4 regions of the Lysinibacillus sp. NPDC098008 genome follow, and region 2 is predicted to be linked to each of the others. Evidence: riboswitches for the same ligand, from Rfam matches in the RefSeq annotation. Region 2 holds a riboswitch; each other region holds the start of a gene.
What was found. Region 2 has a riboswitch for thiamine pyrophosphate ahead of thiM (hydroxyethylthiazole kinase). Riboswitches for the same ligand answer to the same signal wherever they lie in the genome.
Positions count from the first base shown of each region.

Region 1: another riboswitch for thiamine pyrophosphate. It lies ahead of ACIQVU_RS00335 (ABC transporter substrate-binding protein); the one in region 2 lies ahead of thiM (hydroxyethylthiazole kinase).
Region 3: another riboswitch for thiamine pyrophosphate. It lies ahead of thiC (phosphomethylpyrimidine synthase ThiC); the one in region 2 lies ahead of thiM (hydroxyethylthiazole kinase).
Region 4: another riboswitch for thiamine pyrophosphate. It lies ahead of thiW (energy coupling factor transporter S component ThiW); the one in region 2 lies ahead of thiM (hydroxyethylthiazole kinase).

Region 1 is NZ_JBIWBA010000001.1:64,196-66,402, reverse strand. It holds gene ACIQVU_RS00340 (coiled-coil domain-containing protein) at 1-573, shown strand, start outside; TPP riboswitch at 656-766, shown strand; gene ACIQVU_RS00335 (ABC transporter substrate-binding protein) at 947-1,951, shown strand; gene ACIQVU_RS00330 (thiamine-binding protein) at 1,953-2,207, shown strand, end outside.
Region 2 is NZ_JBIWBA010000004.1:100,620-102,826, forward strand. It holds gene mbcS (acyl-CoA synthetase MbcS) at 1-501, opposite strand, end outside; TPP riboswitch at 685-783, shown strand; gene thiM (hydroxyethylthiazole kinase) at 873-1,628, shown strand; gene thiD (bifunctional hydroxymethylpyrimidine kinase/phosphomethylpyrimidine kinase) at 1,628-2,207, shown strand, end outside.
Region 3 is NZ_JBIWBA010000012.1:10,415-12,621, reverse strand. It holds gene ACIQVU_RS11635 (AEC family transporter) at 1-718, shown strand, start outside; TPP riboswitch at 781-895, shown strand; gene thiC (phosphomethylpyrimidine synthase ThiC) at 1,041-2,207, shown strand, end outside.
Region 4 is NZ_JBIWBA010000002.1:329,691-331,897, forward strand. It holds gene ACIQVU_RS04005 (MFS transporter) at 1-845, shown strand, start outside; TPP riboswitch at 914-1,021, shown strand; gene thiW (energy coupling factor transporter S component ThiW) at 1,114-1,617, shown strand; gene ACIQVU_RS04015 (VWA domain-containing protein) at 1,719-2,207, opposite strand, start outside.

The DNA.
Region 1 (2,207 bases), on a different contig from region 2:
GATACAAAAACAGATATTTTGAATATTAAAGCAGATATGCAAGGCATGAAAGCTGATATTCAGGAAACAAAGACGGATATTTTAAATATCAAAGCCGATATTCAGGAAACAAAAACAGATATTCTAAATATCAAAGTAGATATGCAAGGCATGAAAGCCGATATTCAGGAAACAAAGACGGATATTTTAAATATCAAAGCCGATATGCAAGACATGAAGTCGGATATTCAGGAAACAAAAACAGATATTCTAAATATCAAAGCCGATATGCAAGACATGAAGTTGGATATTCAGGATACAAAAACAGATATCCTAAATATTAAAACAGATATGCAGGATATGAAGATAGATATTCAAGGTCTACAAGCGGAGCAGAAGAAAACAAATGAGCGCTTAGATGGCATAGAGGCAAAACAGCATCTTGTCTATGAGCAAACGGGGAAATTATCTGAATATCATTCGGAAATGATGACAAAGTTAGCAACATTAGCAACAAAGGAAGATTTAGACTACTTCGATATTAAAATTTCGCAGCATGACCGTGATATTTTTCAATTAAAAAGAAAAGCTTAAGCCTTTCATAGCAGAACGAATAAAAATATGCTTGTTATCTTGTTGTATCTATGGGTATAATAATCAACGAAAAGTTCATAGTGAAAGAATGTAGGGGGGCTAGTAGTTGCTAGCTGAGATTGTGTCCGATAGGCACTGACCCTTTGAACCTGATTTGGCTCGTACCAGCGTAGGGAACATCTATTCAAAAAAGAAAATTTTTGGAAGCTGATTGTGATACGTCTGGGAGAAATCCTAGACGTTTTTTATTTTGGTGCAGCGTGTGGTTATAGATGGTGTTATAAATAGGCTTCACGTGCATTTTGCCAATGTTCTTCTGGTACTAACATTCATTGTATGAACGCTTTTATATTTTAAACTAGGAGGATTTCGCATGAAGAAATGGTCATTTATTGTATTGACAGTTGCTGCACTGCTTGCACTCGTAGGCTGTGGTGAGAAGAAGGAGGATAAGCAAGCAAAGGATGCACCGAAAAAGGTTTCTGTTGTGCTTGATTGGACACCAAACACGAACCATACAGGGCTTTATGTAGCCGAAAAGCTTGGTTATTTTGAGGAACAGGGCTTAGATGTCGAGATTATAATGCCTGGTGAGGCAGGAGCTGATCAGCTTGTGGCATCTGGGAAGGCGGAATTTGGTGTAAGCTATCAGGAAGGGATTACACAGGCACGTATACAGGATGTGCCACTTGTTTCCATCGCTGCGATTATTCAGCATAATACATCTGGTTTTGCTTCTCTTGCCTCTAAGGGGATTACGTCGCCAAAGGATTTTGAAGGGAAAACATATGGTGGCTGGGGTGCGCCACTTGAGCAAGCGGTATTGCAATCCTTAATGCAAACGGAAGATGCAGATATCAATAAGCTTGATATTGTGAATGCAGGCGATTTAGATTTCTTCACCATGATGCAAAAGGATATTGATTTTGCATGGATTTATTATGCATGGACAGGCATTGAGGCAGAGCTTCGTGGAGAAAAGATTAATATGTTGTATTTAACGGATTATAGTGAGCAGCTTGATTATTATACACCTGTCTTGGCAACAAATGAAAAGATGATTGAAAACAATCCTGATACGGTGAAGGCTTTTGTCGCTGCGGCAGCAAAAGGCTATGAATATGCGATCGAGCATCCTAGCGAGGCGGCTGATATTTTACTAGAAGCGGCTCCTGACTTAGATAAAGAGCTGGTACATAAAAGTCAAGAATGGTTAGCAGATAAGTATCAGGATGATGCTGTACAATGGGGTGAGCAAAAATTAGCTGTTTGGGAAAACTATGCAAAGTGGATGGCAAGCAATCAGGTGTTAGAGGGCGATTTTAACGCTGAGCAAGCCTTTACAAATGATTTCTTACCGAAAAAGGAGAAAAACTAATATGGCAAATTCATTAATTAGTGTACAAATTATTCCGAAAACAGAAAAATATGAGGATATTATTCCTTATGTTGATGCGGCTATTGCTGTTATTGATGCATCAGGTGTGAAGTATGAGGTACACCCGCTTGAAACAACAATGGAGGGGGAGCTATCAACATTGCTGCAAATTATTGAGAAAATGAATGATAAAATGATTGAACTTGGTGCTATTAATGTAATTACACAGGTGAAAATTTTATATCAGCCATCTGGT
Region 2 (2,207 bases):
TGGAGTAGCATTTATGTAAGTTGTTGGTTGCTGCTGCATTTTTTCTAGTAATGGCTGCCATGGCTTATGTGCATGCCCAATAACAAATTGCTGCATACCTTGTAAATTTTCTACCTTGTCGAATTGCTCAATATAAGGCTCATACGCAATAACGGCTTTTGCCTCTGCATGTTCAATGCGATATTCAATATCCTTTGTTCTTAACATTTCTGAGCTTGGTATAATGGTTAAACCCGCTTTTAGAGCAGCGATATAAACAATATAGGCTTCTACAGAGCGCGGCACCATTACAAGTACTACATCACCTTTTGCTAAGCCCTCTTTTGTAAAGACATGTGCTGCCTGATTTGCCTTTTCAAATAAATGTGTGTATGTAATCCATTGAACATTTTGATGTTCGTCACAAATAATTAATGCATTCTTTGTTGTATCCTGTGCATATTTTTCAATTTCCTCTGTGATGTTATACCATTCTGGTGCAATTAAATCTTGTCTGTTCACGGCAAATGCCCCCTTTTGTTATGACACATTATAAAGCTCCCTTTTTATGATTTTCAATGCTTTGCGCCCAATTTGCCAAAAGTCATGACAACTATCATATTTCGGTATATGGTATCAGTCATATTCATATGAATTCTCTATTGAATAAGCTAAAAAAATATGGTACATTTTGGTCAACTAAAAATAAGATTGCAGGGGGACTCATGATGAGTTGAGAAGGTAAAACCTGACCCTTTGAACCTGTTAGTTAATACTGGCGTAGGGAGCAATTTACATCTATCTTTACTGATGACAGGCTCTTTTACGTGTATTTTTACACAAAAAAGAGCCTTTTTGCATGCTTACGTCCATCCAACAAAGGAGGACTTATAATGATTATTGAAACAATCCGTAAAAAAAATCCATTAATTCATTGTATTACAAATTATGTCGTAGCGAATTTCCAAGCAAATGGACTCTTAGCAATTGGTGCCTCACCTGTAATGGCTGATGGCAATGAGGAGGTGGAGGAAATGGTGGCAATTTCCTCAGGCCTATTGATTAATATTGGAACACTAAATGATACAGCTAAAACATCCATGCTATTGGCTGGTAAAAGAGCAAACGCACTTGGTATCCCTGTTCTATTAGACCCTGTTGGCGCTGGCGCAACAGCTTATCGCAAGCAAGCTACACAGCAACTATTAAAAGAAATTCAATTTGCAGCTATTCGGTGCAATATTGGCGAGCTTGCCGCCATTGCGAATATAGATTGGCAGCAAAAGGGCGTAGATAGTGGAACTGGCTCCATTGCTATAGAGGATGAGGCAAGAAAAATCGCACGGCTTTATCAATGTATCGTCATTGTTACAGGAGAAAAGGACTTTATTACGGATGGCACTCAACAGCAATGGATTGCGGGCGGCAATGTGCAAATGACAGATGTTACTGGAACAGGCTGCCTCTTAAGTGCGATTTGCTGTGCTGCTTATGTAGCTGGTCAGCAGCCCTACCAGCAATTAGCTGAGGTACTAAAGCTTTATAAACAAATTGCTGAGCAAGCTGCCGCTGCTGCACAATATATTGGTGATTTTCAAATTGCTGTGTTAAATGAACTAAATCGTCTATCAAAGGATGGTGAGCAATAATGCAAATTGTTACAACGATTGCTGGGTCTGATAGCAGTGGCGGCGCTGGTATACAAGCTGATTTAAAAACCTTCCAAGAATTAAAAGTGTTTGGAACGACTGTTATTACAGCTTTAACAGCTCAAAATACACTTGGTGTTTCAGGTGTTTTGCCAATTGAGGCGGCTTTTGTAGAACAACAACTACAGGCATTGCTTGAGGATTTTTCAATAAGTGCTGTAAAAACAGGTATGCTATTTTCTCCAGCTATTATTCAAACAGTGGCACATACATTTGCTAATACAAACATTCCACTTATTATTGACCCTGTTATGATTGCCAAAGGTGGCGAAAGTTTATTACAGCAAGAAGCAATTGAGGCACTTAGCCATTATTTACTGCCAATCGCAACCATTGTAACACCAAATATTCCAGAGGCTGAAACATTAACAGGCAAAACAATCAACACAATCGATGATATAAAAGAAGCCGCTGACCATCTATTGGCAACAGGTGTACATTGTGTCATTATCAAAGGTGGTCATTTAGCAGATACAACGGATGCCATTGACTATGTATTTTTCAACGATGGGCAAGCTT
Region 3 (2,207 bases), on a different contig from region 2:
ACTCTTTATAGGTAGTCAAATGCTGCTTAGTCACTTTTTAGCAAAGGGATTAGGCTTAGCCAAAACAGAAACAGCTGTTTTTAAAAATAGTGTTGTACTCATTAACTCTGGTAATTATGGTATTCCTGTTGCCCAGATGATTTTTGCAACACAGCCAATTGGTGTAGCGATTCAGGTGATTCTTGTTATTTTTCAAAATATGACAACTTATACATACGGGTTATATAATTTAATTTCCTCCACTAAATCAGGTCTTACAATTATTAAAGACTTTTTTAAAATGCCGATTATTCACGCACTTATTATTGGTGTCGCAATGAATTATTGGAATATTGGTATTCCACAGTTTATTAGAATTCCTATAGACCATGTAGCGGATGGCTTTATTGCGGTGGCGTTAATTACTTTAGGCGCACAGCTATCACAGCTTGAAATGAAATCAATGTTTAATAAAACGGTTTTTATTAGTTGCTTTACACGCTTAATTATTGGGCCAGCTATAGCATTAACAGTTATTTTTCTATTGGGCTTGGACGGAGTTGTTGCACAATCTTTACTAATTGCTAGTGCTTTTCCAACATCCCGTAACAGCTCTAGTTTAGCATTAGAATATGATGTGGAATCAGAAACCGCTGCACAAACCGTATTATTTTCAACGATTGTTAGCTGTATAACGGTAACAGTTGTTATTTATCTGGCAGAAATATTGTTTGCATAGCTAAAAGAAAAAATAAGCTTCCATCTCTAAGCAATATCTGCTACACTAGCATCAAACTAAATAGTATTAACTAGGGGAGTCTGATGAGTCAGGCTGAGAGGGAAACGCTTAGAGGTTTCTTGACCCTTTGGACCTGATCTGGCTCATACCAGCGTGGGAAAGTTAAGAAGCTATTGCATCATAGTATTATATGCAATCAATAGACCTTTACATTGACAGCCGGATCCAAATGATTATTTTGGATTCGGCTTTTATTTATTTTGTTGGGGTGAGCTAGATTCGGTCCTTGTATCATAATATATATAAGGGAGAGAATTAGCTTATGTCAGAAATTAGTGAAAAGAACATGATGATTATGTCAAGCTTTGAAGGAAGCAAGAAGGTATATGTAGAGGGGTCACGTCCAGATATTTTAGTGCCTATGCGTGAAATTGCATTAAGTCCGACAACTGGTAGCTTTGGGGATGAGGAGAATGCGCCAGTGCGAGTATATGATACGAGTGGGCCCTATACAGACCCAAATTATCAGGTAGATATTACAAAAGGGTTGCCAGCTTTACGACGTACATGGATACAAGGGCGTGAGGATGTTGAGGAATATGAGGGACGTACGATTAAACCAGAGGATAATGGTTTTCGCCATGCAGACGATCCACGCATGCAAGAAAACGTCTTCCCTAAATTGACAAGAAAGCCTTTACGTGCAAAAAGGGGGGGAAATGTTACACAGCTTCACTATGCACGACAAGGAATCATTACACCTGAAATGGAGTTTGTGGCGATACGTGAAAATATGGACCCAGAATTTATTCGTTCAGAGATTGCAGCAGGACGAGCTATTATGCCTTCTAATATTAATCATCCTGAGGCTGAGCCAATGATTATTGGGCGCAATTTTCATGTAAAGGTTAATGCAAACATTGGCAATTCTGCTGTATCATCCTCAATTGCAGAAGAGGTTGAAAAAATGACATGGGCAACACGCTGGGGTGCTGATACAATTATGGACCTATCGACTGGTAAGCATATTCACACAACACGAGAATGGATTATTCGAAATGCTGCTGTACCAGTTGGCACAGTACCAATTTATCAGGCGTTGGAAAAAGTAAACGGTGTGGCAGAGGATTTAACATGGGAAGTTTATCGTGATACGCTTATTGAACAAGCTGAACAGGGTGTTGATTACTTCACGATCCATGCAGGCGTGCTATTGCGCTACGTACCACTTACAGCAAGTCGTGTAACAGGCATTGTGTCACGCGGTGGTTCGATTATGGCGCAATGGTGTTTATATCATCATCAGGAAAATTTCCTTTACACACATTTTGAGGAAATCTGTGAAATTATGAAAGCCTATGATGTTGCTTTTTCATTAGGGGATGGTTTACGCCCAGGCTCCATAGCTGATGCCAACGATGAGGCACAATTTGCAGAGCTTGAAACATTAGGGGAATTAACGCAAATTGCTTGGCAGCATGATGTTCAG
Region 4 (2,207 bases), on a different contig from region 2:
TTATGGCTTTTGTTGCGGATGTTACAACATATGAAGAACGAGGAAAAGGAATGGGGATGCTTGGTGCTGCTATGTCACTTGGCTTTATGATTGGGCCTGGCATCGGTGGCTTTTTATCAGAAGTAAGCTTGCATTTTCCATTCTATACAGCTGGTACTGCGGCTATTTTAGCAGCACTGCTATCATTTTTCTTACTGCCATCAACAAAGCCAAGCATTGTACAAAATAAACAAAAGCAAGACAATCTTGCAAAGCAAATGGCTCGTTCTGTACATATGCCTTATTTCGTAATGCTCATTATTATGATGGTATTCTCTTTTGGTATCGCTAATTTCCAAACAACGCTATCGTTATTTGTTACAGAAAAATTCAATTATACACCTGGTGATATTGCCATTATTTTAGTGGTTGGTGGTGCATTTGGCGTAGTTGTTCAAATGTTTGTGATTACGCCACTCTTTAAGCGCTTAGGAGAGATGAAGGTTGTCTTAATCAACTTATTTGTCGCATCCATTTCTATTTACTTAATATTATTTGTGTCAGGATTTGCGCTTATTTTAGTGGTAGCAACGATTTTCTCAACAGCAACTACATTAATTCGACCTGCTGTCAATACATTGATTTCTAAGCTTGCTGACAATGAGCAAGGATTTGCCGCTGGCTTAAACAATGCCTATATGAGCCTTGGTAATATGATTGGCCCAGCATTAGCAGGTATTCTCTTTGATTGGAATATGAACAGCCCTTATATTTTTGGTGCAATTATTTTATTAGCCTGCTTCTTTATTGCGCTAATTTGGACAATAAAAAGAGCACCACACCTTATGCAGCCCGATACACATTAATGCTGAAAAATTATTGACTATTTTTTGGAATATGGTACATTATTGGTGTTCTACTAAAATTATTATTCTATTACCACTAGGGGAGTCTTTACAAGGCTGAGATGTATATGTTGATATACAGACCCTTTGAACCTGATCTAGTTCACACTAGCGGAGGGAAGTGGCGCTGCTTGCTTATTATCAATATATATGCAAGGTCGCTTCCTATTGTTTAAAGGAGGCGGCTTTTTTATTTTGCTAGTGGCTATTCGCAAAAGGAGTGAATGATATGCCCATTCGAAAACTAACGATTATGGCTTTATTGGTAGCAATTGCTGTTGCGGGCTCCACCTTTGTATCCATTCCTACAGGGATTGCACGTGCCTATCCTGTTCAGCACGCAGTCAATGTTATTGGAGCCATTATGCTTGGGCCTGTACCAACTGTTATCATTGCCTTTGTGACAGCGATTATTCGTATTTTTACAGGTACAGGCTCTTTATTAGCTATTCCTGGGAGTGTTATTGGTGCAGTATGTGCTGCGCTCGCCTATAAATATAGCCATAAAATGTGGCTAGCTAGCGTTGGCGAAATAATTGGAACAGGTATTCTTGCTTCACTTATCGCAGTACCTTATGCCCAATTATTAATGGGAACATCTGTAGCTGCATTATTTTTTATGCCAGCCTTTTTAACATCCAGTACCATTGGGGCTATTTTAGGTGTTATCATTGCAAGCAGCTTACAAAAAACGGCGCTCGTAAGGTATGGAAAATTCTCGCTTTATGAATAATTGTCCTTTTGAGCGGTGCTACGCTTTTTTTGATCACTCACCCACCCAAACAACAAAAAGCAGTGCAAAATCCTAGTTCTTTGCACTGCTCTTTTTCATCATTATGATCGTTTTTTCATGCCCTTTAACAACTGTGCAACATTTGTATCCTCAGCCTGTATGGGTTGTTGTTCAGGAATAGACGCTTTGTGCTTCGGCTTAGTAAGGAAATTCCAGCCAAAGCGTCTAATGGTAATATCCATAAAGAATAACAGCATCGCTGCTAGCATAAGCCATGTTGCAATGTTTTGACGATCCGCTCCCTTTTGTGTAAAGTCACGAAAAACCTCTTGTGGCTCTTTTATCGTAGCACCGCCTGTTTGCTTTGTTAATTCCTCGACTAACGACTCATTCACTGGACGCAGCTCATATTCAGCACTATAAGGAACACTTAAGCCTGCCTGATAAATGGCCTGCTCCTCATCAGCAATGCGGAAGAAAATCAGTCCAGGCTCTGTCTGTACTGTTGCACGAACTTGAGAAGTTGAGATCGTTTCTAGCTGTGTTGCTAGTTCCTCCCCTGCTTCATTAACGGCTACAATATCTAAAAA